4 regions of the Kitasatospora sp. NPDC056181 genome follow, and region 1 is predicted to be linked to each of the others. Evidence: riboswitches for the same ligand, from Rfam matches in the RefSeq annotation. Region 1 holds a riboswitch; each other region holds the start of a gene.
The links. A riboswitch is a leader RNA that binds a small molecule or an ion and turns the genes downstream of it on or off. The one in region 1 is predicted to bind cobalamin.
Positions count from the first base shown of each region.

Region 2: linked by a shared signal. The riboswitch ahead of ACFC1F_RS30445 (HoxN/HupN/NixA family nickel/cobalt transporter) and the one ahead of metE (5-methyltetrahydropteroyltriglutamate--homocysteine S-methyltransferase) in region 1 are both predicted to bind cobalamin.
Region 3: linked by a shared signal. The riboswitch ahead of ACFC1F_RS18585 (hypothetical protein) and the one ahead of metE (5-methyltetrahydropteroyltriglutamate--homocysteine S-methyltransferase) in region 1 are both predicted to bind cobalamin.
Region 4: linked by a shared signal. The riboswitch ahead of ACFC1F_RS39865 (prenyltransferase/squalene oxidase repeat-containing protein) and the one ahead of metE (5-methyltetrahydropteroyltriglutamate--homocysteine S-methyltransferase) in region 1 are both predicted to bind cobalamin.

Region 1 is NZ_JBHJUK010000081.1:20,238-27,468, forward strand. Features, by position in the region: gene ACFC1F_RS27005 (hypothetical protein) at 1-477, shown strand, start outside; gene metE (5-methyltetrahydropteroyltriglutamate--homocysteine S-methyltransferase) at 597-2,912, opposite strand; cobalamin riboswitch at 3,077-3,298, opposite strand; gene ACFC1F_RS27015 (enoyl-CoA hydratase) at 3,792-4,565, opposite strand; gene mmsB (3-hydroxyisobutyrate dehydrogenase) at 4,562-5,446, opposite strand; gene ACFC1F_RS27025 (enoyl-CoA hydratase/isomerase family protein) at 5,443-6,516, opposite strand; gene ACFC1F_RS27030 (acyl-CoA dehydrogenase family protein) at 6,516-7,231, opposite strand, start outside.
Region 2 is NZ_JBHJUK010000102.1:18,415-25,645, reverse strand. Features, by position in the region: gene ACFC1F_RS30475 (AAA family ATPase) at 1-86, shown strand, start outside; gene ACFC1F_RS30470 (Fpg/Nei family DNA glycosylase) at 268-1,077, shown strand; gene ACFC1F_RS30465 (DUF3995 domain-containing protein) at 1,094-1,546, opposite strand; gene ACFC1F_RS30460 (RNA polymerase sigma factor) at 1,685-2,203, shown strand; gene ACFC1F_RS30455 (SRPBCC family protein) at 2,200-2,685, shown strand; partial or broken gene ACFC1F_RS30450 (ArsR/SmtB family transcription factor) at 2,890-3,231, opposite strand; cobalamin riboswitch at 3,313-3,504, shown strand; gene ACFC1F_RS30445 (HoxN/HupN/NixA family nickel/cobalt transporter) at 3,537-4,751, shown strand; gene ACFC1F_RS30440 (type B 50S ribosomal protein L31) at 4,858-5,109, opposite strand; gene rpmG (50S ribosomal protein L33) at 5,155-5,319, opposite strand; gene ACFC1F_RS30430 (M24 family metallopeptidase) at 5,644-6,750, shown strand; gene efp (elongation factor P) at 6,836-7,231, shown strand, end outside.
Region 3 is NZ_JBHJUK010000044.1:26,743-33,973, reverse strand. Features, by position in the region: gene ACFC1F_RS18620 (MOSC domain-containing protein) at 1-414, shown strand, start outside; gene ACFC1F_RS18615 (NUDIX domain-containing protein) at 525-1,649, shown strand; gene ACFC1F_RS18610 (DUF6188 family protein) at 1,925-2,320, shown strand; gene ACFC1F_RS18605 (hypothetical protein) at 2,530-2,904, opposite strand; gene ACFC1F_RS18600 (roadblock/LC7 domain-containing protein) at 2,998-3,384, opposite strand; gene ACFC1F_RS18595 (hypothetical protein) at 3,467-4,756, opposite strand; gene ACFC1F_RS18590 (hypothetical protein) at 4,875-5,258, opposite strand; cobalamin riboswitch at 5,660-5,790, shown strand; gene ACFC1F_RS18585 (hypothetical protein) at 5,760-6,206, shown strand; gene ACFC1F_RS18580 (deoxyxylulose-5-phosphate synthase) at 6,527-6,868, shown strand; gene ACFC1F_RS18575 (hypothetical protein) at 6,930-7,145, shown strand; gene ACFC1F_RS18570 (DinB family protein) at 7,190-7,231, opposite strand, start outside.
Region 4 is NZ_JBHJUK010000204.1:351-7,581, reverse strand. Features, by position in the region: gene ACFC1F_RS39880 (ABC transporter ATP-binding protein) at 1-1,172, opposite strand, end outside; gene ACFC1F_RS39875 (CbiQ family ECF transporter T component) at 1,169-2,518, opposite strand; gene ACFC1F_RS39870 (hypothetical protein) at 2,523-3,743, opposite strand; gene ACFC1F_RS39865 (prenyltransferase/squalene oxidase repeat-containing protein) at 3,740-5,515, opposite strand; cobalamin riboswitch at 5,620-5,765, opposite strand; cobalamin riboswitch at 5,843-5,918, shown strand; gene ACFC1F_RS39860 (flagellar hook-length control protein FliK) at 6,027-6,506, opposite strand; partial or broken gene ACFC1F_RS39855 (peptidase) at 6,536-7,231, opposite strand, start outside.

The DNA.
Region 1 (7,231 bases):
GCCGGCACCCGCTCCCGTACGGGGCGCGCACTCGCCGCACTGATCGGCCGCGGCGACGTGCTCGGCTTCGTGCGCCTCCGCTTTGCCCCGCTCGCCGCCGTGGCCGCCCTCGCCGCCGGCCTGCTGGTCGCCACGGGACTGGCCTCCGGCGAGGGCTGGCCCGGGGTACTGCTCTTCGCCGTGGAGACCGCAGTCTTCGCGGGCGGCACCTTCGCCTTCGTGATGATCTGCAACAGCGTCCTGCGGTTCGCCGCGCCTCCTCCCGCTTCGAGAACGCGACGGGCCGCCCGGGTCGCGACCACCGCGGGCGCGTTGGCGCTGCCGGTCTCGTTGGCGCTGCGGGACACCGCCTGGCAGCTGCTCGGGCTCGGCGACCAGGTCGACTCCATCGGGCAGTGGGCGGCCTTCACGCTCGCCTTCGCGCTACTGACGGGCGCGCTCACCTTCGGTGTGGCTGCGGCCGTTACCAGGGAATGACAGCGGAAGGCATCCGGTCGGCCGCCGGAGCAACGGCGAGATCCTCCGCGATGAGCGGGCCACCGGGGCGGGCCGGTGCGTGCCACCGTTCCCGCCCCTTGTGGTCCCGCACCGGCGCGTCAGCCGGCGAGTTCCTCCCGCAGGCGGCGGGCGGCGGCGACCAGGCTCTCCAAGGAGGCCCGGGTCTCCGGCCAGCCGCGGGTCTTCAGCCCGCAGTCGGGGTTGACCCACAGCCGCTCGGCCGGGATCGCCGCGAGGCCGGCGCGCAGCAGGGAGACCGCCTCCTCGGTGCTCGGGACGCGCGGGGAGTGGATGTCCCACACGCCGGGGCCGACCTCGCGCGGGTAGCCGGCCTCGGCCAGTTCACCGGCGACCTCCATGTGGGAGCGCGTCGCCTCCAGCGAGATGACGTCCGCGTCGAGGTCGTCGATGGCCGTCATGATCGCGCCGAACTCGGCGTAGCACATGTGGGTGTGGATCTGGGTGTCGGCGCGGACGCCCGAGGTGGCCAGCCGGAACGACCCGGTGGCCCAGTCCAGGTAGGCGGGGCGGTCGGCGGCCCGCAGTGGCAGGGTCTCGCGCAGGGCCGGCTCGTCGACCTGGACGACGGCGGCGCCCGCGGCCTCCAGGTCGGCGACCTCGTCGCGCAGGGCGAGGGCGACCTGGAAGGCGGTCTCGGCGACCGGCTGGTCGTCCCGGACGAAGGACCAGGCGAGCATCGTGACCGGGCCGGTGAGCATGCCCTTGACCGGACGGTCCGTCAGTTCCTGGGCGTAGCGGAACCAGTCGACGGTCATCGGGTGCGGGCGGGAGATGTCGCCGGCGAGCACCGGCGGTCGCACGTAGCGGGTGCCGTACGACTGGACCCAGCCGTGCCGGGTGGCCAGGTACCCGGTGAGCTGCTCGGCGAAGTACTGGACCATGTCGTTGCGTTCGGGCTCGCCGTGCACCAGGACGTCCAGGCCGGCCTTCTCCTGGTAGGCGATGACCTCGCGGACCTCGGCTTCCATCCGCTCGCGGTAGGTGGCCTCGTCGGTCCGCCCGGCCGTCAGGTCGGCTCGGGCGAGACGCAGTTCGGTGGTCTGCGGGAAGGATCCGATGGTGGTGGTGGGAAGAAGCGGCAGCCCGAGGCGGGCACGCTGGGCCTCGGCGCGCTGCGGGTAGGGCTGGGCGCGGCGGGTGTCCGCCTCGGTGACGGCGGCGGTGCGGGCGCGGACGGCCGGGTCGCGGGTGATCGGCGAGGCGGCCCGGGAGGCGAGGTCGGCACGGTTGGCCGCGAGTTCGGCGGTGATCGCGTCGGTGCCCTCGCGCAGGGCGCGGGCGAGCAGTGCGGTCTCACCGGCCTTCTGGCGGGCGAACGCGAGCCAGCGGGCGATCTGCGGGTCGAGGTCGCGTTCGGCCGCGGCGTCCAGCGGGACGTGCAGCAGGGAGCAGGACGGCGCGACGTCGACCCGGCCGGCGAGGCCGAGCAGGGTCGCCAGGGTGGCCAGCGACTTCTGGAGGTCGTTGATCCAGATGTTGCGGCCGTCGACCACGCCGGCGACCAGGCGCTTGCCGGGGAGTCCTCCGACGGCGGCGAGGGCGTCGAGGTTGGCCGCGGCCGGACCGGTGAAGTCCAGTGCAAGGCCGTCGACCGGCGCCTTGGCGAGCACGGGCAGCGCCTCGCCCAGGCGGTCGAAGTAGCTCGCGACGAGCAGCTTGGGCCGGTCGGTGAGGGCGCCGAGGTCGCGGTAGGCGCGGGCGGCGGCGTTCAGCTCGGCCGGGGTGCGGTCCTGGACGAGCGCGGGTTCGTCCAGCTGCACCCAGGAGGCGCCGGCCGCGCGCAGGTCCGCGAGGAGTGCGGCGTAGACGGGCAGCAGCCGGTCGAGCAGGGTGAGCGGCTGGAAGTCCTCGGCCACGCCGGGTGCCGGCTTGGCGAGGAGAAGGTAGGTGATCGGACCGACCAGCACCGGGCGGGCGGCGTGGCCGAGCGCGACGGCCTCGCGGAGCTCGGCCACCTGCTTGGCCGGGTTCGCGCCGAAGACGGTCTCCGGGCCGACTTCGGGCACCAGGTAGTGGTAGTTGGTGTCGAACCACTTGGTCATCTCCAGCGGCGCGACCTCCTGGGTGCCGCGGGCCATGGCGAAGTAGCCGTCCAGCGGGTCGGCGTCGACCGCGGCGCGGTGGCGGGCCGGGATCGCGCCGACGGCGACGGTGGTGTCCAGCACGTGGTCGTAGAGCGAGAAGTCGCCGGTGGGGACTTCCTCGATACCGGCGTCGGCGAGCTGCTGCCAGTTCTCCCGGCGCAGGTCGGAGGCGGTGGCGAGGAGGGCGTCGGCCGTGACCGCGCCCTTCCAGTAGCCCTCGACGGCCTTCTTGAGCTCCCGGTTGCGGCCCTGGCGGGGGTGGCCGTGGGTGGTGGCCCGGGTTGCCGCGGTTGCGGACTTCGCTGTCAAGGGACTCTCCTTCGCGAGCCTGTTTCCTGTGGTCCCCGGGGACGGGACGAAGGCGCGAAGGGGTGACGAACCGGGCGGGGCCGTGAGCGCGTGCGAAAGCGCCGGACCCGCCTGATATGTACGCCGACCCGCCCACGAGGTCACCGGGATGGCCGCGCGCGAACGGTCGCGTGCGGGCAGCGGGCAGGTCTTCGGACTCGCGGGCACGGCCACCCGTCAAGGGCGGACACCTACTGGCCGTCGCTTCCCAGACCCGGCCGGGCCCAGTGCGTATGACGGCGTTCGTTCCCACTCACCGCTGCGGGGCAGTCCCGGATTCCCACCGGGTTCCCTCTTGCGACGCGCCTGCCTGGCGGACAGGGCGAACCAGCTGCCCGGTCAGCTTATGCGCAAGCAGGCGGAACTGACGGAGAATCATGGAACGTGTCCGCATGATGAGACTCCACCGCGGCCCGGCGATGTCGCACGGTGCGTGGACCGGCCCGACATCTGTCAATCAGGGCAACGCACAGCCCCCGCACGGGCCCTCGCACGCCTCGGCGGGCCCGGGCCGGCCTCGCGATGCACATCACCACCGGCCGCCGCCTGGCCGAGGGGTTCCCCGAGGGCGTGGGCGACACGGTGGTGATGCTCGACGGCCGTGCCGCGTTCACCGGGATCGACCCCGGGGGAAGGGAGATCCGCCACGGCGCCCGCCCCGGCACCCCCGACGAGATCCTGGTCGCCGGACTGACCTCCGAAGTCGCTCTGCGGATCGGCGAGTTGCACAAGTCGGCCCGCGAACGCAAGGGCTGGATCGCGGACACCTACCTGCTTCGGCGATCGGCCGACCGACCTGCGGGCGCCACCCCGGGCGAGGGGCGGCGCCCGCGCGGACTGTCAGCGGTGGGTGAAGGACGGCGGGCGCTTCCCGGCGAAGGCCCCCATACCCTCCTTCTGGTCCGCCGTGGCGAACGTCGCGTGGAACAGCCGCCGTTCGAACCGGACGCCCTCGGCGAGCGTGGTCTCGTACGAGCGGTTGACGCTCTCCTTGAGCATGACCGCCGCCGGGGTGGACATCGCGGCCGCGGTCTCGGCGGTGGCCAGGGCCTCGGCCGTGAGCTGGTCGGCGGGGACGATCCGGGAGACCAGGCCGGCCCGCTCGGCCTCCTCGGCGCCCATCATCCGGCCGGTCAGGCAGAGCTCCATGGCCTTCGCCTTGCCGACCGCCCGGGTCAGGCGCTGCGAGCCGCCGATGCCCGGGATCACGCCGAGCTTGATCTCCGGCTGACCGAACTTCGCAGTGTCCGCCGCCAGCAGGATGTCGCACATCATCGCCAACTCGCAGCCGCCGCCCAGCGCGTAGCCGGCGACCGCCGCCACGACGGGCTTGCGCAGGGCGGCGAAGCGGTCCCAGGCGGCGAACCAGTCGCCGAGGTAGGCGTCGACGAAGTCGAGGGACTGCATCTCCTTGATGTCGGCGCCGGCCGCGAAGGCCTTCTCCGAGCCGGTGACCACCAGGCAGCCGATCTCCGGGTCCCGGTCGAACTCCGCCGCCGCTGCGACGACTTCGTTCATCAGGAGGGTGTTGAGCGCGTTGAGCGCCTTCGGGCGGTCGAGCGTGATCAGCCCGACCCGGCCCTTGCGTTCGACCAGGATCGTCTCGTACGTCATGCGGAATCCTCCCGGAGGGTGGTGATGATGGCGGAGAAGTCCAGACCGCCGGCCTCGCCCTGAGCAAAGGAGGCGAACAACTCGGCTGCCCTTCTGCCGAGTTCGGCCGGAACGGCGGCGGAGCCGGCCGCGTCGGCGGCGAGCTCGAGGTCCTTGGCCATCAGCGCGGCGGCGAACCCGGCCGCGTACTCGCGGTTCGCCGGGCTGGTCGGAACGGGGCCGGGAACCGGACAGTTGCCGGTGAGCGCCCAGCACTGCCCGGAGGCGGTGGAGGCCACGTCGAACAGGGCTTGGTGGCTCAGACCGAGGCTCTCCCCGAGGACGAAGGCCTCGCTGACCGCGATCATGGAGATGCCCAGGATCATGTTGTTGCAGATCTTCGCCGCCTGACCGGCGCCGGACGCTCCGCAGTGGACGACCCGGCGGCCCATCTCCGCCAACACCGGTTCGGCGTCGGCGAAGTCGGTGTCGTCGGCGCCGACCATGAACGTCAGGCCCGCCGCCTCCGCGCCGGCCACGCCACCGGAGACCGGTGCGTCGACGGCGCGGTGTCCGGCTACCCGGGCGAGGTCGGCGGCCACCCGGGCGTCCCCGACCGCGATGGTGGAGCAGTCCACGAACAGCGCGCCTCGGGCGACGGCGGTGAGCTCCTGGTACGCGTCCAGGACGTGCCGCCCGGTCGGCAGCATGGTGATCACCAGGTCGGCGTCGCCGACCGCCTCCGCCGCTGAGCCGGCCACGGCCACACCGCTTCCGGCAGCGCGCTCCCGGGCGTGCTCCGCCAGGTCGTAGCCGGTCACCCGGTGGCCGGCCCTGACGAGGTTGGCGGCCATCGGGCCGCCCATGTTGCCGAGTCCGACGAATCCGATGCTGTGGGTCACCAGCGCTCCAGGGGTGTGGTGGCGGCGAGGCCGAGTTCGTGCTCGCCGAGCGGGGCGAAGTAGCGGGCCACCGCGGCGGGTTCGACGGCGCCGAGCGTCGCCGGGCTCCACCGCGGGGAACGGTCCTTGTCGATCACCTGGGCCCGGATGCCCTCGGCCAGGTCGGCGGTGGCGAGGGCCGCGCACGAGGTGCGGTACTCCTGGTCGAGCACCGCCTCCAGCGGGCCGAGGGCCCGGGCCCGGCGCAGGGCCGCCAGCGTGGCCTTCACGGCGGCAGGAGAGTTCGCAGCGATCCGGTCGGCGGCCTTCTTGGCCTCGGGTTCGCCGCTCTCCCGCAGCCGGCCGAGGATCTCCTCGACGGTGTCGGCGGCGTAGCAGCCGTCGATCCACGCCCGCTGTCCCTCCAGCACCCCGGCGGGCGCCGCCTGGACGTGCCGTTCGAGGGCATCGTGCACGGGCAGTTCGGCGAGGTCGTCCAGCAACGCGGCCAGCCGCTCGGCAGGGACGAAGTGGTCGCCGAGCCCGCACAGCAGCGCGTCGGCGGCACCGACGGATCCCGCGGTCAAGGCGAGGTGGGTGCCCAACTCGCCCGGTGCAAGAGCGAGCAGGTAGGTGCCACCCACGTCCGGAACGAAGCCGATGCCGGCCTCGGGCATGGCGATGCGCGTGGTCTCGGTGACGATCCGGACGCTGCCGTGGGCGGAAACGCCAACCCCGCCGCCCATCACGATGCCGCTCATGAGCGCGACATAGGGCTTGGAGTAGCGGGCGATCCGGGCGTTGAGGCGGTACTCGTCCCGCCAGAACTCCTCGACGGCGCCCGGGTCGCCGCCGGTGGCGGCGCGGTGGATGGCGACGATGTCGCCGCCGGCGCAGAAGGCCCGCTCGCCGGCGCCGGTGACGACGACGGATTCGACCCTCTCGTCCTCCTCCCAGGAGTCCAGGGCTTCGGAGATCCTCCGCACCATGCCGTGGGTGAGGGCGTTCAGGGCCGCGGGGCGGTTGAGGACGATCAGGCCGGCCCTGCCCTCGCGCTGGACGAGGACCTCGTCGACGGTGTTCCCGGTCATCACGCGGCTCCGGTCAGGCCGCGGGCGACGATGACGCGCATGATCTCGTTGGTTCCTTCCAGGATCTGGTGCACCCGCAGGTCTCGGACGATCTTCTCGATGCCGTACTCGGCCAGGTAGCCGTAGCCGCCGTGCAGTTGGAGCGCGGCGTTGGCGACCTCGAAGCCGGTGTCGGTGGCGTAGCGCTTGGCCATCGCGCACAGCTGCGGCGCCCGGGGATCGCCCCGGTCCAGGGCGGTCGCGGCCCGCCAGAGCAGCGACCTGGCCGCCTCCAACTCGGTGGCCATGTCGGCGAGTCGGAACTGCAGGGCCTGGGCGTGCAGCAGCCGGGCGCCGAACGCCTCGCGGTCGGCCAAGTAACCGGTGGCCCTCTCCAGGGCGTCCTGCGCGCCGCCGAGGGAGCAGGCGGCGATGCCGAGCCGGCCGCCGTTCAGCCCTTTCATGGCGATCCGGAAGCCCTCGCCCCCGGCCCCGAGGAGCCGGTCGGCGGGCAGCCGGACACCGTCCAGCCGCACCTGCCGGGTCGGCTGCGCGTTCCAGCCCATCTTGTTCTCGTTCGGCCCGAAGGAGACCCCCGGGTCTCCGCGTTCCACGACGAACGCGGAGACCCCGCCTGCCCCCGGTCCACCGGTGCGGGCCATCACCACGTACACCTGCGAGGCTCCCGCACCCGAGACGAACTGCTTGACGCCGTCGAGGATCCAGTGGTCACCGT
Region 2 (7,231 bases), on a different contig from region 1:
ACAACTCGCACCTGGACGTCGCCGCGACCGCCGCCGAGCTGGACCGGGTGATCCTGGCGCGGCTGATGGGCATCCCGGTCCGCTGACCTGCCGCCCCGGGCCGTCGCCTTCGGCCCTCGTACGCGGCCGTCGTACCCGGCCCTCGTTCCCGCCTTCGTTCCCGCCCTCGTCCGGGGCCTTCGTACGGGGCCTTCGTGCGGCCGGGCTGTCGGTGCCGGCTGCGATGATGGACGCGTCCTGTCGAACCACCCGGGGGAGCCGACGCCCGTGCCGGAAGGCCACATCATCCACCGCCTCGCCGCCGACAGCGCCCGGGTCTTCGGGGGCCGCCCCGTCCGCGCCACCAGCCCGCAGGGCCGGTTCGCCGAGAGCGCCGGGCTGGTCGACGGCCGGCTGCTGACCGGGGCCGAGGCCACCGGCAAGCACCTCTTCCTCGGCTTCGAGGGCGACGCGTGGGTGCACGTCCACCTCGGCCTCTACGGCGGCTTCACCTTCGGCGAGGGGCCGGCGCCCGAGCCGGTCGGCCTGGTCCGGCTGCGGCTGGAGAACGACGACGCCTACGCCGACCTGCGCGGCCCCAACACCTGTGCGCTGATCACCGACGCGGAGAAGGCCGCCGTCGCCGCCCGGCTGGGCCCGGACCCGCTGCGCGCCGACGCGGACCCGGAGCCCGCCTGGCGGCGGATATCCGGCAGCCGGACGACGGTCGCCGCGCTGCTGATGGACCAGAAGGTGCTGGCCGGCGTGGGCAACGTCTACCGCGCCGAGGTGCTGTTCCGGCACGGCATCAACCCGCACCGGGCCGGGCGCGACCTCACCCGCGCCGAATGGGACGCGATCTGGGCCGACCTCGTCGCGCTGATGCACGAGGGCGTCGGCGCGGGCCGGATCGACACCGTCCGCCCGGAGCACACCCCCGAGGCGATGGGCCGTCCGCCCCGGGTGGACGACCACGGCGGAGAGGTCTACGTCTACCGCAGGGCCGCGATGCCCTGCCTGGTCTGCGGGACGGACGTCCGGACGGAGCAGCACGCCTCCCGCAACCTCTTCTGGTGCCCGGCCTGCCAGCAGGCCTGAGGCCCGTGACGCCCGGTCAGCCGTCGGCCCGGTCCCGCGCCACCGACCAGGCGGCGGCCGCGCCGGCCAGGCAGAGCGGCGTGTAGAGGGCCAGGTTGAGCGGGTAGAAGACGGACCCGGTGTCGGCCCCGATCCCGGTGGCCCAGACCAGCCCGGCCAGCCCGCGGGCGAGCATCCCGCCGGCCACCGCACGGGGCCCCCAGCGCAGCGCCACCGCGGGCAACCGGCGGGCCAGCCCGTCCAGCACCCCGCCCCGGGCGAGCACCAGCGCCGCCCCGGAGAACAGCGCCGCGGCGAGCGGCAGCACCACGGGCGGGGTGAACGGCACGTCGGCGTTGAGCACCGCCCGGGAGAGCGACGCGGAGTCGGCCGCGGGCCAGGTGCTGCCGGTGGCCCAGTAGACGTGCAGCAGGCCGTCGGCGGCGAGGACGGTGGCGACGGCGAGGGCGGCGGTACGGCGACGGTTCACGGTGGTCCCCCAGGGGATGCGACGGTGTGGCACCCCCAGGAGCGGCCCGGCCCGCCGGACGTTCCCGTGGCGAGCGTCACACCGGAAAGCCCCGGGAGCGAGGGAACGTCCGGGCCGTCCGCCGCCTCTGTTGCGGATGTGGATGGTCCCGACACCCGAACCGCGAGCGATGTCACCGCCCTGGTCCGCGCCGCCCAGCGCGGCGACCAGCTGGCCGTGAGCGAACTGCTGGAGCTGGTCACGCCCTACGTCCGCCGGCTCTGCGGCCCGATCGCCCTGGACGACGGCCCCGACGCCACCCAGGAGGCGCTGATCGCCGTCTTCCGCAAGCTCGGCCAGCTCCAGGACCCGGCCGCGCTGTTCGGCTGGGTCCGCTCGATCGCCGTCCGGGAGGCGGTCCGGCACGTGCGGCGGGTCGCCCGCTGCGTCCCGGCCGACCTCTCCGAGCTGCCCCGCCCCGGCGACCCGCAGCTGGCCACCGACATCGAGGACGTCCTCGCCCGGCTCAGCCCCGAACACCGCGCCGTCCTGGTGCTGCGCGACCTGGAGGGCCTGGACGAGCGGTCCACCGCCGACCTGCTGGGCGTGGCGGCCGGCACCGTGAAGTCCCGGCTCTCCCGGGCCCGACTCAGCTTCCGAAGGGCGTGGCAGCAGTGAGCACGCAGATCCCCTGGCCGGTGGCGGCCTTCGATCCGGTGCGCCGGCTGCACGTCGTCGCCGCCGTCACCCCCGGAGCCAGCGTCCGCGAGACGGTGATCGACGCGCCGTTCGACCGGGTCTGGGCCGCCGCGGCCGACCTGGAGGACGGGCTGCCGCGCTGGCTGCCGGACCTGCGTTCGGTCCGCCTCACCGCGGGCCCGGCCGACGGCCGCGCCGAGGCCCTGGTGGTGGGCCACAGCCGCCTGCGGGCCCGCTTCGACGTCGAGCTGACGCCGGGCTGGTGCCTGATGCGCAGCCGCTTCCTGCTCGGCGGCATGGCCGCCCGCCCCGAGCCCGGGGGCACCCGGTTCGCCTTCCTCGGCGCCTTCCGCCTCCCCGCCGCCGGCCTGGTGGCCGGCGCCCTGCGGCCCGCGACGGACCCGCTGGCCCGGCGCTCGCTGCGCCGCTTCGAACGGCTGGTGCGGGAGGGGGCGGGCTGACCCGGGCCGCCGGGCGGCCGCCGGCACGACGCGCTCCGGGTGGAGCGGGTGGGACGGCGCACGGAGTCCGCACCCGGCCGGGGCGGGTGCGGTGCGACCGCGCCGGGCGTTGGGTCAGCCGGCCGCGACGGCGGGCTCGTGGTCGGTGGTGCCCGTGGTGGCCGGGGAGGTGTCGGGCGCGGGCTCGTGGTGCTCGGCGGCGGCGCACTCGTCCAGCAGGGGGCGCATGGCGTCGTCCACGAGCCGGTAGCGCACCACACGACCGTCCTTGTCGCCGGTGACCACTCCGGCCGTGCGGAGCAGCCGCAGCGCCTGGGAGACGGCGGGATCGCGCATGCCGGTGGCCACCGCGAGGTCGGTCACGGCGAGCGGACCGGCACGGTGCAGGGCGAGCAGCAGGGAGAGCCGCCCGGGATCGGCGAGCAGCGAGAACCGCTCGGCCCAGGACCGGACGTGTCCGGTGTCGCCGATGGCGGCGATGGCCTCGCAGACCCGGTGCCCGTCGATGGTGCGCTGGCCCGCACGGTCGGCCGGTACGAGATGCATGCGGACATTCTTGCAGCCCCGGCCTGTGATCCTGGACACCTGCGCAGGTGCGCAGCCTTGCAAGGGTGATGCGCGGCCCCCTACGGTGTAGCCCGCCGTGGTGTTCGGGAAGACCGGTGACGGACCCTCAAGGTCCAAGTCCGGAGCGGCCCTCGCCACTGTGATCGGGGGAGTCGTCCGTACCCACGACGCCACTGGGCGCATCGCGCGCCTGGGAAGGCGGGTACGGAAGCCCCGTCAGCCAGGAGACCGGCCACGGCATCTCACGAACGTCATTCCACGAGGTGCTGGAGCGTGATCCGCAGATGACCCTGCCCGAAACCGCCGCTGCTCCGGCGGCGCCGTCCGTCCTGCCCACCTTCCGGTGGAGACGAGAGGACACCATCCGTACGGCCGGGCTGGTCGGGGTGATCCTGGCCATGCACGTGGTGGCGTTCGGGACGCTGATCTTCCTCGTCGCGCCCGAGAAGTACGAGGTCGGTACCCAGGTCTTCGGGGTGGGTCTGGGCATCACCGCCTACACCCTCGGCATGCGGCACGCCTTCGACGCCGACCACATCGCGGTGATCGACAACACCACCCGCAAGCTGATGGCGGACGGCAAGCGGCCGGTCTCGGTGGGCTTCTGGTTCGCCCTCGGGCACTCCTCGATGGTCGTCCTCATGGCCACGCTGGTGGCGGGCGGCGCGCAGCTGGCCAACACCCTGATGGACGACGAGTCGACCACCCACAAGTGGCTCGGCATGATCGGCACCTCCGCCTCCGGCGCCTTCCTCTACCTGATCGGCGCGCTCAACCTGGCCGCCCTGTTCGGCATCCTGAAGGTGTTCCGGAAGATGCGGGCCGGGCACTTCGACGAGGCGGAGCTGGAGGAGCACCTCAACTCGCGCGGCTTCCTGGCCCGGGTGCTGAACCGGGCGACCCGCTCGATCACCCGGCCCGGCCAGATGTTCCCGGTCGGCATGGTGCTCGGCCTCGGCTTCGACACCGCGACCGAGGTCACCCTGATGGTGATGGCCGGCTCCGGTGCGGCCTCCGGCCTGCCCTGGTACGCCATCGCCTGCCTGCCGCTGCTGTTCGCCGCCGGGATGAGCCTGTTCGACACGCTGGACGGGACGTTCATGAACTTCGCGTACCAGTGGGCGTTCTCCAACCCGGTACGCAAGGTGTACTACAACCTGACCATCACCGGGCTGTCGATCGCGGTCGCGTTCATCATCGGCACCATCGAGCTGGTCGGCGTCCTGCACGAGAAGCTGGACCTGACCGACCCGGTCAGCGGCTGGATCGCGGACATCTCGCTGGACAACGTCGGCTACGCGATCGTCGCGCTGTTCGTGGTGGTCTGGGCGGCGGCGATCGCCTACTGGCGGCTCGCGGGGGTCGAGCAGCGGTGGAGCCCGAGCGCGAAGGCGGCGGTGCCGGGGGCGGCGACGGCCGTTTCGGAGAGCGGCGCTTCGCCGACCGGCGCGGCGCAGTCCGTCACCCCGGAGGGCGCCACCCCGGGGCCGGCGAAGTAGCGGTGGTCCCCGCCCCGCCGCGCTGAGCGGCCCGCGGACGTGAAGCGGCGCCCGCCCGGCCCCCGTGAGGGCCGGACGGGCGCCGCTTCGGCGTTCGCGCGCGGGCTCAGCCGCGCCGCTCGCCGTACCGCCGGTGGAAGCGCTCGACACGGCCGGCGGTGTCCGTCGCGCGGGACCGGCCGGTGTGGAAGGGGTGGCTCGCCGAGGAGACCTCGACGTCGACCACCGGGTAGGTGGTGCCGTCCTCCCACTCGACCGTCCCGTCGCCGGTCAGCGTCGAGCGGGTCGGGAACGCCAGCCCGCCGGCCTTGTCGCGGAAGACGACCGGGCGGTAGGCGGGGTGGATGCCGGGCTTCATGAGGGCCTCCTTCGGGGGCGGGACGGGGGAGAGGAGCGGGCCGGTTCAGCGCTCTTCGCGGAAGTCGGCGTGCTGCCGCGCGACCGGGTCGTACTTGCGCAGCACCAGCCGGTCCGGGTCGTTGCGGCGGTTCTTGCGGGTCACGTACGTGAAGCCCGTCCCGGCCGTGGACCTGAGCCGGACGACGGGGCGCTGTTCGCTGCGGGCCATGGGAATCCTCCTGGGGTGGGAGGCACGGTCGCGGCCGGCTCTTTCGGGGGCCGGTCGAGGCCGTACGCGGGAATGGATGTCGTTTTCGTCTGCTCCAACGCAAGCCCCGCCCCGCCCATTCCCGGGCCGCCGGAGCGCCGTGACCCGGTCGGGCCCGTGTGCCACCGCCGCACGGGAAGTCGGCCCGTCCGACTTCCCGTGCGGGGGCCTGGAGCAGGGGGCGGCCGTGCCGGGGGAGGGTCCGGCCGCCCGGCCCGGGGCGACACGTGCCCGGGTGGGGGCGCTCGGCGGGCGGATCGGAGTGGGGCTCCGTAGGCTCGACGCATGTCTGATGCGTACGCGGGCCGGCGGGAGCGCCTGAGGGAGCACTGCAGTGCGTCCGGGGTCGATGCGGCGCTGATCACCCGGACGGCGAACGTGCGGTACCTGACCGGGTGCCCGCCGTGCGGGGCGACCTTGCTGCTGACCCGGGAGCGGGTGCTGCTGGCGCTGCCGGACGACCTTCCGCCGGACGACACCGGGGAGCACCTGATCACGGAGGACGTGACCCAGGTGCCGGTGGCGGCGGGGGCGGACACCGCTCTGGCGGCCGCCGCCGCGGCGGCGCGGCTGAGGGTGTCGGACCTCGCGGTGGAGGAGCACGACCTGACCGTCAGCCGGCACCGGGCGGTGGCGGGCCTGGCCGAGGGGGTCCGGCTCGCGGACCTGGGGCAGGCGGTCGAGCGGCTGCGGGTGGTCAAGGACGAGCACGAGATCGCCGACCTGCGGATCGCGGCCGAGATCGCCGACCAGGCGCTCGGCGAGCTGCTGGAGTCGATCCTGGTGGGCCGCACCGAGCGGCACCTGGCGATGGAGCTGGAGCGCCGGATGATCGACCACGGTGCGGACCGGGCGGCCTTCCCGGTCTCGGTCGGCACCGGCAGCCACTCCGGCCAGCAGGCCCACCAGCCGACCGACCGGCGGGTGGAGGAGGGCGACTTCCTCACCGTGGTGCTCGGCGCGCAGTACCGGGGGTACGGCGTCTCCACCGCCCGGACCTTCGTGATCGGGGCCGCCCCCGCGCCCTGGCAGGTCGAGCTGCACCGGCTGGTCTTCCGGGCGCAGCGGGCCGGGCGCGAGGCGCTCGGGCCGGGGGTCGAGCAGTACGTACCCGACCAGGCCGCGCGGGAGATCCTCCAGGCGGCCGGGCACACCGAGAGCTCGCCGCACCCGGTCGGTCACGGGATCGGGCTGGAGATCCGGGAGGCGCCGCGCCTCGGTCCGTCGGACATGGGTAAACTGGACAGCCGCGTACCGGTCACCGTCGGTCCGGGGGTTCACCTCCCGGGCAAGGGCGGCGTCCGGATCGAGGACACGCTCGTCGTACGCCCCCTCGAAGAGGGCGGGCCCGAGCTGCTCACCATCACCACCAAGGAGCTCCTCGCCCTGTAGGCCCGCGGCTGCCCGGGAGGCTGCCGCAGCCGGCAGGACGCACCCCTTGGTTCCTTGACAGCTATATCCAGGAGTAAGTGCGCCCGTGGCTTCCACGAACGATCTCAAGAACGGCATGGTCCTCAAGCTGGAGGGCGGCAAGCTCTGGTCCGTCGTCGAGTTCCAGCACGTCAAGCCCGGCAAGGGCCCGGCCTTCGTGCGGACCAAGCTCAAGGAGGTCCTGACGGGCAAGGTCGTCGACAAGACCTTCAACGCCGGCACCAAGGTCGAGACCGCCAACGTCGACAAGCGCGGCATGCAGTTCTCGTACAAGGACGGCGAGAACTTCGTGTTCATGGACACGGACACCTACGACCAGACCACGGTCGAGCCCGCCGTCGTCGGCGACGCCGCCAAGTACCTGCTGGAGGGCTTCGAGGCCCTGGTCGCCATGTACGAGGGCGCCCCGCTGTACATCGAGCTCCCGGCCTCGGTCGAGCTG
Region 3 (7,231 bases), on a different contig from region 1:
CACCGCTCGCGGGTCGCGCAGGACCCGACCCAGCCCAACCTGCGGCAGGTCCACCTCATCCACGAGGAGCTCTTCGCCGAGGTGGGCGCGGCCGGCTTCGGCGTACGGCCGGGCGATCTCGGCGAGAACGTCACCACCCGGGGCGTCGACCTGCTCGGCCTGCCCGTCGGGGCGCTGCTGCGGATCGGCGGCGAGGCGGTCGTCGAGGTCACCGGCCTGCGCAATCCGTGCGCCCAGATCGACAACTTCCAGGACGGGCTGCTGAAGCAGGTCGTCGGCCGGGACGAGGCCGGGAACGTCGTCCGCAGGGCCGGCATCATGGGTGTCGTCCGGACCGGCGGCGTGGTCCGGCCCGGCGACGCGATCGCCGTGGAGCTGCCGGAAGGACCGCACCGGCCCCTCGAACGGGTCTGACGGCGGGTTCGGCCCGCGGGTCGGCGGGGAACCGTCGGGGTGGGCGGGGCTGTCCTGCCAGGCGGGCGGGCGGGGGTCGTCCACCCGGTTCGACGGAGGGACTTGCCGTGGTGACGTCGGAGTCTGCGGGCGGCCTGGACGGTCGTGCGGGGCGCGAGTTGCTGGCCGCCGCCGGAGTGCTGTTCCCGGACGCACAGGGCCGGGTGCTGGTCGTCCGGCTGCCGTACGACCGGAAGCATCCGCTGGCGGTCTCCGGCGGCGGATGGGAGCCGCGGGACCTCTCCCCGCGCCGGACGGCCGTGCGGGAGATCGAGGAGGAGCTGGGGTTCACCCCCAGGCTCGGGCCGTTGGCCTGCATCGACTGGACGCTCGACGACCACCGGCCGCCGATCGCCGCGCACCTCTACTGGGGCGACCCGCTCACCCCCCAGGAGCTGGCCGCGTTCACGCCGGACCCGGCGGAGGTCGGCGGCTGGGCGTGGCTGACACCCGAGCAGGCGGGCCACGCCCTGCCGCCGCGGCTCTCCCGCCGGGTGAGCGCCTGCCTGCGCGCGCCGCGGGACGCCGGGCCGCTCGAACTCGAGGACAGCATGCCCGCCGGGCACACCCTCGACCACCTGGCGGCCGGGCCGCCGCCCGCGTACACCCGGCTGGCCGGGGTCACGCTCACCGGCACGCCCGACCTGCCCCCGGCGGAGCCCGCCGCTCCCCCGCTGGACCGGGAGACGTTCATCGCCACCCGCCCACGGATCCGGGCCAAGGCGCGGACGCTGTTCACCGACGCGGACGGGCGGGTGCTGCTGGTGCGGCTGCGCCCGTGGCCGGGCCCGGGCGGCGAGGAGCCGTACTGGGTGCTGCCCGGCGGCGGCATCGAGGCGGACCGCGAGCTGCCCCGGGCCGCGGCCCGGCGCGAGGTCCGCGAGGAGCTGGGCTGGGAGTGCGAACCGGGCCGGCTGCTGGCCCTCGACTGGCTGCCCGGACGGGACGCGGACCGGGCGAGCGGCCGGGACACCGCCGTCCTGGTGTACGTCTTCGACGGCGGGACGGTGACGGAGGAACAGCTCTCCTCGATCGCCCTGGCCGAGGACGAGCTGGTCGAGTGGCGGCTCTGCGACCCGGCCCGGGCCCGGGCGCTGCTGTCCGGCTCCTCCTGGGCCCGGACGGCGGCCGCCCTCGCCACCCGCGCCCGGGCGGGCGGCCCGGCCGAACTGGTCGGCGGGCGGCCTGCGGACTGACGGAGGGCGGCGGGCGCCGGCCCGCAGGCCGCCGTCGCATGCGCCTGGAGGCGGACGGGCCTGCAGGCGCACGCGACGGCTGACCGGCGCGCGCAGCGCCGCGCGCTCCGACGGCGGGCGGACGGGCGCGCCGACGGCGGGCGGACGGAGGCGGGCGGACGGAGGCGGGCGGACGGAGGCGGGCGGACGGAGGCGGGCGGGCGGAGGCGGACCGCCGGAGTACCGGACCGCCGGAGTACCGGACCAGAACGGTGTTCCTGGTCCACACTGGGCCCATGCAGAACGCGATCGGGAAGGTACTGGCCGGCCGCCGGGTGGCGGCGGTCGGCGGCGGCGGCCGGCTCGACATCTCACTCGACGGGCCGGTGACCGTCCGGGTGGCGCACGAGTTCGTGTTCGCGACGCCCACCGAGGTGGACCACTTCTTCCCCGCCCTGACCCTCCGCCCGTCCGGCGCGCTGCTCGGCCTGGTGGGCCGGACGCTCGGCGCCGCCCGGGTGACCATGGCGGGTGGGCTGGAGCTGGCCTTCGACGGTGACGCCGTGCTGTCCGTGCCGCCGCACGCGCAGGTCGCGCCCTGGAGCGTCGTCACGCCCGAGGGCACCGTCTGCGCGGGGCTGGCGGGCGGCGAGGTGGCGTGGGCGGGGGACCCGGCGACGCCCAGCGGGTGAGCCCGGAAGTCCCGAGTCGGCCCGGGCGTCCCGGGTCGGCCCGATGCAGCCCGGGCAGGCCCCGGGCGTCCCGGGCCGGACCGGCCGACGCCACCGGCCGTCCGGCCCACGCCACCGACCCACGCCACCGACCGGCCGGTCCCCGCGCCGCGCGACGCGGGGGGCCGGCCGCCGGACGGGCGGCCGGGTCGGCAGCACCGCCCGACGCGTCAGACCTCCAGTTCGTTCTCGATCTTCGTCAGCTGGTGCCGGGCCATCGCCAGGTTGGCGCGGCCCTTGTCCAGCGCGAGGTAGAGGAACAGGCCCTTGCCCCCGCGGCCGGTGAGCGGGCGGATCAGGTGGTACTGGCTGCTGAGGGTGATGAGGATGTCCTCGATACCGTCCTGCAGCCCGAGCATGTCCATCGTGCGCATCTTGGCCCGGACCACGTCGGTGTTCCCGGCCGCGGCGACGTTGAGGTCGAACCCTCCGGGGCCGTCGAGGGTGGCGAGGGCCATGCCGCTGTTGTAGTCGACGAGGGCTGCGCCGAGGGCGCCCTCGATCGCGGTCATGGTCTGCTTGAGCGCGCCGGCTGCGTCCGTCATGTCGGTTTCTCCAGTTCGTTCGGAAGATCGGAAGGGTGGGGAAGGTCGGAAGGTTCGGTCGGGTCGGATGGGGCCGGAAGGTGCGGGATGCGCCTACGGAGGGTCCTTGGGGGTCAGCGAGTCGTTGATCAGGGTTGCGATGCGCCGGGCGGAGCGGCGGGCCTCCAGGTGCAGCCGGCCGACGTTCACGTCCGGGTGCGCCAGCAGGGTGAGCACACAGCTGCCGCCCGCCGCGTAGGTGCCGATGTACCCGTACTCGCCGCGCACCAGCGACTCCCGGAACTCGCCCTGCCCGGTGGTGTCCGCGAGCCGCTGGGCCAGGCTCAGCGAGGCGGCGGTCATCGCGGCCAGACCGGAGGGCTCGGCCCCGTGGGTGTCGTGCGCGACCAACAGGCCGTCCACGCTGGCCACCAGACCGCCCGCGAGGTGCGGGACCCGATGCCTGAGGGCCCGCAGTTCGGCCAGCAGCTCGGTCTCCAAGGCGATCAGTTGTCTCCTTCCGACACGCTGCTTGAGCGCCCGCCTCATGACCGTGAGAGCGGGGTCGCGGGCGGAGAGTTGTTCAAAGTCGGGCCTCCAGAAGGGTTCGGACCCGGATCAGCAGCGCGATGTCCGGGTCGGGGACGGTCGGCGGGCGGGCCGCCGCCGGGGCCGGCGGGTGGACCGGGGCCGGCGGATGGCCCGCGAGCGGGCGGTGGCGGGCGGAGCGGATGGCGCTCACCGGGAGCAACCCCGCCAGGGCCGCGCCGGGGACGCGGCGGAGCAGCCCGGGCGGCGGCGCCGGCTGAGTTCCGGGCGGCGGCACGGGCGGCGGTCCGGGCTGAGTCCCGGGCGGTGCTTCGGTCCGTACCCCGGGCGCCGGTCCGGCCTGTGCCGAGGACCGCGACCCGGCGGCGTGCCGCGGGACGTCACGGCCCGGCGTGGCCAGCAGCCCGGCGGCGGCGAGGCGGCGGACGTCGGCCGTGGTGGCGAACCCCGAGCGGCCGAGCAGCCGCGCCAGCTCCGCCGGGGTTCTTCGGCCGTCGGCGTGGTCGAGCAGTTCGCGCTGACGCCGACTGGGCGGGCACGGCCGGCCCGGCCGCCTGCCCGGGGCCGCGCACCGCTCCTGGGCTCCGCCCGGGCGGACGGAACCGGACGCACCGGCCTGACGGACCGGACGCGGCGGGCCGTCCTCACCGATCCGGCCGGCCTCGGCGATCAAACCCGCCTCCCCGATCCGGCCGACGTCCCCGGTCCGGCCGACGTCCCCGGTCCGGCCCGCCTCGGCGGTCCGGCCGACCCGGCCCAGCGGGCGGACCGGTGCGGTGTCGAGCTGCGGCCAGGGCCAGATCCGGTCGAGCAGCCGGTGCCGGCGCTCCACCTCCCGGCGCAGCCGCGGGGCGCTGACCGCCGCGACCGGTCCGAGCCAGTGCCGTGCGCCCGGCTCGAAGGACCACGGGCCCGCCGAGGCCCCGGCGCCGTCGAGCACGAAGAACGCGGCGTCGTAGAGGGCGCCGAGCTGGCAGAGCTCCAACTCCCCACGGGTGAAGAGCCGTTGTTCGACCAGGGCGCCGCCGACCCGGCCGTGCGGGCCGTGGGTGCGGACGGCCTCCTGCCAGGCCTGCCGGGTGATCCGGCCGCAGCCGGTGAGCAGCGCGGCGAGGTCGGGCGCGCGGTCGGACTCGGCATGCACCACCAGGCCGTCGACGAGGTGCAGCGTGCCCGTGGGACCGTGCAGGGCGCCGGTCGCGCGCTCGTCGGCCAGTCGTTCGACGGCGCCGAAGGCCTCATCGGTGCTGAGTGGCGCGCCAGTGGCGAGGGCGTGGCCGGGGGCCATGACGTGACCGGGCACGATGGCGTCGACGTCGTTCATGCGGGCCGCCCGCTGACCGCCGGGGCGCCGGCGGCCCGGCCCGCTGGCCGAAACACGGCGCCCCGGGCCGGGGACGCGCCGCGCCGGCCCGCCATCGCGTTCGCCGTCCGAACGCCGGTCATCCGAGCACCAGTTCCTCGGCGAGGGCCTGCAGGCGGTAGCGGGCCGAGGCGAGGTTGCCCTCGGTCCGGTCGAGCCACAGGTGCAGGACGAGTGGACTGTCGAAGACGGTGTCAATGAAGCAGATCAGGTGGTAGCTGCGGCCCGCAGTGAGGATGATGTCCTGCAGAGGCGCCCGACTGTCCTCCGCCACGGTGAAGGTTTCACTCTCAAAAGCCGTACGTACCAAGTCGGTTGCCTCCGCGGCCGTGGTCTCGTGGTCGCCGGTGGGGCTGACGCCGGCGCTGCCGAGGGCGAGTCCGCTGCTCCAGTCGATGAGGCTGGCCGCGCGGGCACCGGCGATCGCCATGGCCGCGGACAGGCATTCGTCGATACCCGGCACTCAGGCTCCTTCGGACGGGTTGGGGCAGCCGGGCACGCTGGGCCGGCGCCGACCGGACCGCCACGAGCAGTGGCGGGTTCGACACGGAAGGCTACTGGCGGATTCCGTATGACGAACATTCCAATGGCATATTCACACCACAAGGGTCTGATTTCAGCCAAGCTATGACGTCGCATCAGATCGAGGCGACGGTCGAACGTGCTGGCCGGAGCCGACGCGGCGGGCCGCCGGGATCCGGCCCACCGGCCCACCTGGACCGGGACCTTGGCCGGTTGTCGGCCACGCCGGAGGGTTTCGGCCACGGACTGCGATAGGAGCGATCCGCGTACCGCGCCCGGCCGTTGCGGCTAGGGTGAGCGGCGCAGCCGGTCCGCACCCGTCCGCCAGGCGGGGTGCGTCGCAAGAGGGAATCCGGTGCGAATCCGGAACTGCCCCGCAGTGGTGCGTGGGAACGAAAGCCGTCACCCAGCACTGGACGCCGAGCGCCCGGGAAGCGAGGGCATGCTCACCGGGCCCGTCACCATGCCGGCCTGGTCGTTCGTCCGCGACGACCAGCCGCTCGCCGACACCGCCCGGCACGTTGCACTGGCGCTGCACGACGAGGTCGCCGACCTGGAGGCAACCGGGGCGGCCGTGGTCCAGGCGCACGAGCCGACCCTGCGGGCGTCTACGACATCCATGCGCCCCGCGTGCCCGGCACCGCCGAGACGGTCGCGCTGCTGCGGACGGGCGCTACGTCACCTGCCCGCCGGGCGGCTCCGGGTGAGCCCGGACCGCGGCCTCAAGACCCGCGCCTGGGCGGAGGTCCGGCCGCGCCTCGAACATCTGGCGGCGACGGCCCGGAGGTCCGCGCGACGCTCCAGGAAACGCCGAAGGGGCCGTTCCCAGTGCGAACGGCCCCTCCGGGGTAGAGCGCCAGGCCCGGGTCGAACGGACTCTTCCTACTGAAAGTAGGACGTGCTCCAGTAGCACCTCTGACGCCTGTCCGAGAGAGGACGTTCCCTCTCGACGGGATGAACAGTAGCAGGACATCACGCCTGCTCAGAAATCGGATGGACGACGACGGACGAGGTCAGGGCGGCCGCGCCCGACGGCCTCGACCCGCTCGACGCGGCCCCGCTCCCGTGCGGCCGGCGTCACCACCTGCAAGGCCTCGAGGTCTCCGGCGCCCGCCCGGGCACCCGGGTGCCGATCCTGCCGGCCGGGCAGGTGGAGAGCCTGCTCGGAAAGCCGTCGAACACCACCGGGCACGGCCGTAGGCTCGCCGGGTGGCCCACACCAAGAGCTCCTTCGTCTGCCTGCCCTGCCGTGCCTCGTACAAGCAGCAGTACGGCGACGTCCACGCCGGCGCCCGCGAACGTCCCTGCCCGCGCTGCACGCGGCCGCTGGTCCACACGGGCTCCGCCTTCGCCGCGCCGCGCCGCCGCGACACCGCCGCGTGGCGGACCCTCTCCGTGCTGCTGCACGCCGGCGTCCGCTTCCACAAGTGCCGTTGCGGCGGCCCGCACTTCCGCCCCCGCACCCCCGGCGAGGTCCGGGCGCGGATGGCCCACGCCCGCCGGACGGGCGAGTCCTTCGCCGCGTCCCTCGTCCGCCGCGAGCTCCCGTAGGGCCGGGCCGGGACTGGGAACCCCAGTCATCGCGGCGGTCCGGCGCAGGGACGCCCGGGCCGTGCGCGAGCTGCCGCGCGCCCCGGTCCGTCTCTACGCCGGCACCGCGGACCGCGACGTGGCCTTCGCCAACACGGAGTCCTGCCGTCGCAGCCTGGCCGCCAACGGCGTCGACGCACCGGTCGAGGAGATCGCCGGCGCCGACCACGTCGGCTCCGCGCTCGCCGCGTACCCGCGGATCGTCCGCTGGTTCCGCGAGCTTGCCACCCGCTCGTGACCGGCCCCGCACCCCGGGGTGAGGGGTGCGGGCCCGCCCGGCCGTCAGCTCCGCGGGGCGGGCGTGAGCGGGGATCCGGAGGGGTT
Region 4 (7,231 bases), on a different contig from region 1:
TGGGCGAGTTCCTGCGCGACCGACTCCAGGTACAGCAGGTCGGTGGGGGTCTGCGGGACGAGCCCGACCAGTTGGCGGGCCCGGGCTGCGGGGAGGCGTTTCGGATCCTGCGCCGGCCCGCCCTCCGTCCCGACGACCTTCACGCTGCCGCCCTGGCGGGGCCCGGAGCCCTGGAGGGCCCAGAGGAGCGAGGACTTGCCGGAGCCGTTGCGGCCCATCAGCGCGGTGACCTGACCGGCGCGCAGCTCCAGGCCGACCTCACGGACGGCGGCCACCGGCCCGTAGCGGACGACCACCCCCCGGGCGTCCAGCACCGGTTCCCCCGCCACCGCTGCCCGGCGCGGCGGGGGAACCGGCACGTCGGCGAGCCGTTCCCGCAACGGCGCGGCGGCACGGCGGGCGTCGCGGACGGACAGCGGCAGCGGCCGCCAGCCGGCGAGCCGGCCGAGGCCGACGACGGGCGGTGCGATCGCGGTGTCCCGGAAGATCTCGGCGGGCGGCCCGTGCACGACGGTTCTGTCGCCGGCCAGGTAGGCGACGCGGTCGGCGTACTGGACGACGCGCTCCAGGCGGTGCTCGGCGAGCAGGACGGTGACGCCGAGGTCGTGCACCAGCCGGGTGACGGCGGCGAGCACCTCCTCGGCGGCGGTCGGATCGAGGGCCGAGGTCGGCTCGTCCAGCACGAGGACGCGGGGGTGGGCGGTGAGGACGGAGCCGATGGCGACGCGCTGCTGCTGGCCGCCGGACAGCTCGTGCAGGGCGCGGTGGCGCAGGTCGGCCAGGCCGAGCAGGTCGAGGGTCTCCTCGACGCGCTTGCGCATCACCTCCGGCGGGATGGCCAACTGCTCCATGGCGTAGGCGAGTTCCTCCTCCACCGTGTCGGTGACGAAGCCCGCCGACGGGTCCTGGCCCACCACGCCCACCACGTCGGCCAGTTCGCGCGGCGGATGGTGCGCGGTGTCCCGGCCGTCCACGCTGACCCGGCCGCGCAGCGTGCCGCCGGTGAAGTGCGGCACGAGGCCGTTGACGGCGCCGAGCAGGGTCGACTTTCCGACGCCGGTGCGGCCGACCACCAGGCAGAGCTCGCCCTCCGGGATGTGCAGGTCGACATCGCGCAGGACGGGCGTGCTCTCGCCGTCGTACACCACGCTGACCTGGTCGAATCGGATCACGTGCTCACCTCGGAGGTCGTGCGGTCGGTGCCGGTGGTTCGGGTGTCGCCACCGGTGCGCGCGGTCAGGCGCTGACCGGGCACGGGGGCGGAAGCGGGCGCGGAGGCGGAGGTGGAGGTGGAGGCGGGCGCGGGGGCGGGCGCGGAGGCGGGTGCGGGCGTACGGCCGGGCACGGAGCCGGGTTCGGGGGTGCGGCCGGGCGGCGGCGAGACGATCCCCGCTGCGCCCGCCAGAAGCAGGGCGAGCACCGGGACGAGCGGCAGCGTCGGCCAGGCCAGCGGGTACAGGGAGGGGTTGAGGTCGGTGGCGTCGTAGCCGACCGTGGCGAACAGCAGGACGGCGGCGGTCACACCGCACCCGGCGACACCGCACTCGGCGGCCCGCCAGCGATCGGGCCGGTAGGTGGTGCGCCGGACCCGCCGCCCGCCGAGCAGCAGACCCGCCACGCACAGGACGGCGCCCACGAGGAAGGCCGGAAGTCCGAGCGCCGCGGGGGCCGTCCCGTCCAGCAGCCCGTACACCCCGGCGCACAGGCCGCACATGCCGAGAAGCATCAGGGCGCCGGTGAGCCGGCGGGAGCGGCGGGAGGCGGTGCCGGAGCGTCCGTAGCCGCGTGAGTCCATCGCGGCGGCCAGGTGCAGCGAGCGCTCCAGCGCGTCCTCCAGAACCGGTACCACGATGCTGCGCAGCGCGCGGACGCCCTTCTGCCGCCCGGCACGCAACCGCCGTGCCCGGGCGACGCGTTGGACGCTCTGCACGAGCTGCGGGGCGACGCTGAGCGAGACCGTCACGGCGACGCCGAGCTCGTACAGGGCGCCGGGCAGGACCCGCAGGGCCCGTTTGGGGTTGGCCAGGGTGTTGGCGGCGCCGATGCAGCAGATCAGGCAGGCCAGCCGCAGCCCGTCGAAGGCCGCGGAGAGCGTGGCCTCCAGGGAGACCGGTCCGCCGATCTCGATGCCCGCGTACCAGGCGGGGGTGGGGATGTGCGGCAGGGAGAAGAGCAGGTGGTCCTGCGGGGTGATGCCGGTGGCGAACACGCAGCGGAAGACCACCCGGATCGCCACCACGGTCAGCGCCACCCACAGGTAGTACGTGAACCCTCGTGCCCACGGGGCCTCGGTCCGGCGGGCCGTGACCACGTAGCCGAGCACCGCGAGGACGAGCAGGAGCAGGAGCGGGTTGGTGGTACGGCTGGCCGCCGTCGCCAGGGCCAGCGCCCAGGCCCACCAGGCCAGCGGGTGCAGGTCCCGCGGGCTGCGCCGGCTCCCCGCGCTCCGGCCGGGGGCGGCGGGCGGGGAGTCGGCGGCGGGCGGGGAGCCGGCGCCGGGCTTGACGACGATGCTCACCGGATCACTCGGCCTGTCGACGGCGGCGGCGCGCGGTGACGGCGGTGACCACGCCCAGCACCACCACGAGGACGGCCCCGACCGCGGCCGGCACCATCGAGCCGGGGTCGTGCGGGGTGTCGGCGGCCGGGGCCGCGTCCACCACCCTCGGCCCGCCGGCCTCCACGGAGGGCGACGGACCGTCGGCAGCGGTGGGCGTCGCGGCGGCGCCGGCTTCCACGGACGGCGTGTCGGACGGCTGTGCGGAGGGCGTCCCGGCCGGCGGGGCGGTCGCCTCGGCGGCCGGTGTCTCCGGGTCCGCCGGTGCGGGGGCCTCGGCCGACGGGCTCACCGATGCCGTCCGCCCGCCCGTGGCGCCGGACGATCCGCCCGTGCCACCGCCCGAGGACGGACGTTTCGTGGCGCCGGACGAACCACCGTTGTTGCCGCCGGACGAGCTGCCGGACGAGCTGCCGGACGATCCGGTACCGGACGAGGATCCACCGTTCGCGCCCGCGGAACCTCCGCCGTTCCCGCCGGTGCCGGTGCCGTTCCCACCGGTGCCGGTGCCGTTCCCACCGGTGCCGGTGCCGTTCCCACCGCTCGTCCCACCGGAGCCACCACCGGCTGCCCCTCCCCCGCCGGCCGGCGGTCGGGGCGGTTCGGGGGTGGAGGCGGCGCCGCCCGGGCTGGTGTTCCGGGCGCGCACGGAGTCCGGCGAGATGGCCGGACGCCCCTCGGTGCCCTCGATGTTCGTGCCACCGAAGATCCACAGGTCGACGCTGCCCGGCTTCGGCTGGTAGCTCATCGCGCCGAGCTGGCTGTAGGACCAGTCGTTCTGGCCCGGATCGGCGTGCCAGTACGACCAGTAGGCCGTGGCCGGGGGCGTCAGGACGCACTTCTCCTGGTCCGGAGCGGGGTACTGCTTGCCGCCCTGGAAGCCGCTGTACCCGATCCGGCAGATGAACGCCGGGCCGTCGTGCCCCGTCCCGGTGGTCTTCCAGCCGCCCTGGTTGAGCAGGGCGTACCCGGTCGTCGGGGTGGTCCCGCAGGAGCGCAGCAGCGGGCCGCCCCACCGGCTGAAGTCGACGGCGAGCACCACGCCCGAGGTGGTGGTGCACTGTTCGATCGGCGTCGGCGCCGCGGACGCCGGGGCCGTCCCCAGCCCGACGCCACCCGAGGCGAGGGCGAACGTCAGGACCGCCGCTCCGGTGAGCCGGCCCAGCCGGCCCAGCCGCCGGCTCACCGGTGACGCCCCGGGACGGAGGCCGTACGGCGGAGGGCGACGAGGACCCCTGCCGTGCCGGCCACGGTCAGCAGACCGGCGATGCCCGTCAGTACCAGGGCGTCGGTGCCGGTGCCGGCCAGACTGCCACCGGCGGCCTGGACGGAGCCGCCGCGCACCGGGGCGCCGGTGCTGCCGCCGTCTCCGACGAGCACGGCGTCGGACGGGCGGCCGGCGGTCGCGCCCTCACCGGACGACGGCACGGCCGTGGACGTCGCGGAGGCGGTTTCCGTCGGTGAACCGCCCGCCGTCGGTGAACCGCTCGCGGTCGGTGTCCCCGTGGGTGTCGGCGTACCGGTAGGCGTCGGCGTACCCGTGGGCGTCGCGGTCGGCGTACCGGTAGGCGTCGGCGTACCCGTGGACGTCGCGGTCGGCGTCGCGGTCGGCGTACCCGTCGGCGGCCCGGTCGGCGTGGGCGTGGGCGTGCCGCCGATGGTGCGGGACAACGTGCCGAAGGAGACGCCCGTGGCACCCCCCAGGACCTGCGTCGAGGCGCGGACGTCCGAACCCTGCTGTCCGGCGGACGCGACGTTGAACCCGCCGTCGGCGTTCTGCTGGCCTGCGAGGAAGTCGAGCGCCTTGGCGATCTGCCCGCCGTACGTGACCTGGCGGAGCGTCATGCCCTGGACCGCGAGGGCAGCCGAGTTCGTCGAGTCGCCGGCCGCGCCGGGGAAGCCACCGTCCGGCAGCTGCCGGGCGGCGAGCCAGCCGAGGCCCTTGTCGACCGCCTGCGCGGCCTCGTCCCCGGGGACGAGCGCGAGCGCCATGACGGCCATCGCCGTGCTGTCGACGTCGGAGTCGCCGGTGGCCGGGATCAGGCTCGGCCAGGAGCCGTCCGCGTGCTGAAGGCTCTTCAGGTAGGCGACCGGGGCGACGGCGCCGGCCGTGTCGCCGGCGCGCAGCTGCGCCATGATGCCGAGGGCCTGGGAGAACACCGAGGTGGCCCAGGTGTAGTTGCCGGACTCGGCGCAGCCGGTGTCCGGGGTGGCCTTGGTGCACACCACCGCGGCGAGGGCGGCGATCAGGTCGTGACCGCCGAAGTCCCGCGGGTTGCGGCCCACGATCTCGGCGAGCAACGCCTCCTTGCCGATCGAGCCTCCGCCGGCGAACTCGGTGCCGACACCGGTCCAGTCGTTGACGGTCCGCCCGCTCGCGTCCTTGCCCTGCTGGTCCAGGAAGTCGACGATCCTGCGCAGCGCGGTGTCGTCGGTGCCGGTGGCGGCGAGCGCGTAGGCCCCGTCGATCGTGAGACCGAAGTCGGCGAAGGCCGGGAAGCCCTCGTAGTAGTGGCCGTCGATCAGGCGGGCCGGGTCGGTGAGGTAGGCGCTGCCCTTGGCGGCGTCGGGCTTCCTTCCGGCGGGCGGGGCCGGCGTCGCGGTGGTGCCGTCCGGGTTGCGCCGGACGCTGGTGAGGTCGGTGCCGGTCAGGGCCAGGACGGCCTGCTCGGTGGCGGCCGGCGACCCGGTCGGGCTCGCGGTCGGGGTCTGGCTCGGGGTCGCCGAGGGGGACGCGTGGGCGTCGCAGCCACGGACGACACCACCGCCCCAGTGCCCGAAGTCGACCGCGACGATCGCGCCCGTCGTCGCCGTGCACTGCTCGATCGGGTCGGCCGCCGCGGTTCCGGGACGCCCGAGCAGGACCGTGCCGCAGGCGGCGACCGCGACGGCGCCGGCGACCACCAGGGACGCGAGTTCCCGGTTCCTGTGACGTGTACGACTGCTGCTGACCCTCACGACGACTCCCTGGTCGGTCGACGCGGGAGAACACGGCGCAGCCGACGGTCTCCCGGGACAGGGACCGTCCTGACCGCGTCGTAGTCCGCGACGACGCAAGTGCTCTGTGAACAGGCCCCCGGTCCAGGCATTCCGGCTCACCCACCGGGTTGGCGGGTCTACGGTTGCGGGTCAGCGCCGGAGTTGGACCGGCTTCCCCTGAATGCCGAGGGCGAAAAATCGGTTCATCAGACCACGGCAGCTGACGGAGAGTCAACGGGGCGTCAGGTAGGTCACATCGCCTCGTCGCCCGGTGCGCCGTGCGGTAGCGTCCCCGGTGGCCGAGGGGGGAACCCGGTGCGAATCCGGGGCTGAACGCGCAGCGGTGTGGGGCGGCGGTCGTGCCGTTCCGGGCCCGGATTCCGGCGCCCCGGCCCTTCCGCGGAAGGGTCGGGGCGCCGGCGTGCCTCCCGGCGTCAGGGCCTCCAGGCGTCAGGGCCTCCGGGCGTCAGGGCCTTCGGATGTCAGGGTGTCAGGGCGCCGTGATGCCCGGCTGGGCGCCGGCGCCGAAGGACCAGCCCTCGACGTCGCCGGGGGCCGGGTTGTAGCTGCCGGCGCCCAGGCTGCTGTACGACCAGGGGCCGCCGTGCTGGGCGTGCCAGTACGACCAGTAGGCGCTGCCGGTCGGGTTGGTGCAGGTCGTCGGCAGCGCGTTGATCCTGCACACGAAGCCCGGGAAGCGCGGGTGGAAGGCGTACGAGAACCCGGCGCCGGTCAGCGCGGCGAGTCCGCTGGCCGGGTCGCCGGGGGCGCAGCCGGTCTGGATGCCGCCGCCGACGGCCGTGAAGTCGACCACGACCGTGACGCCGGTGGTCCCGGAGCAGGCCGCGGCCCGGGCCTGCGGGGCCTGGACGGCGCTGACGCCGAGCAGGCCGGCGGTGAGGGCCGCGGCCGCGGCGATCGACCCGAGCGTGCGGCGGACCGGACGGGCCGGGGTGAGGGTGTCGGTCATCGGATAACTCCTCCTGGGGACGGGCCTGTTCAGCGGGAGACCGGTGCCGGGCAGGCCAGGGTGGGCGCGTCGGGGCGTGCGCCGGCGGCGGAGAGGGTGGTCAGCGGGGTGCCGGCGAGGCCGAGGACGGCCTGCGCGGTGGCCCGGGCACCGTTGCCCGCGTCGAAGCCGGACGCGTCGTAGGCGACCGCGCCGCGGACGGCCGGGTCCGTGGAGCATCCCTGCTGGAACTTGACCAGCCGGCTCCAGCCCTTGAGGCCGGCCCCGAGGCGTCCGCCGGAGAGCAGCGCCTGGGTGGCCAGGCCCGTGGTGTTGGCGTTGGAGGCGCTCGCCCCGGCGGCCGCGAACCCGCCGTCGGCGCCCTGGTGGGAGGTCAGCCAGGTGAGGCCGGCGCTCGCCTTGTCGGCCCGTCCCGTGGCGGCGAGGGCCTGGACGGCGAGCGCGGTGGCGTCCGGGTCGCCGGTGCAGGTGGCCTGACCGAAGGAGACCGGGAAGCCGCCGTCCGCGCACTGGCTGCCGGCGAGGAAGTCCACGGCCGCCGACGGAGCGTCACCGGGCGTGCGGTGCAGGGCGATCAGGGCCAGCGACTGCCCGAAGGCGTTGCTGTAGTCACCCCACTGCGAGCGGTCGGAGAAGCGGCCCTCGGCGGTCTGGAGCGAACGCAGCCGGGCCGGCAGGTCGACGCCGCCGAAGCTCGCCGGGTCCGCGCCGCGGACCTCGACGGC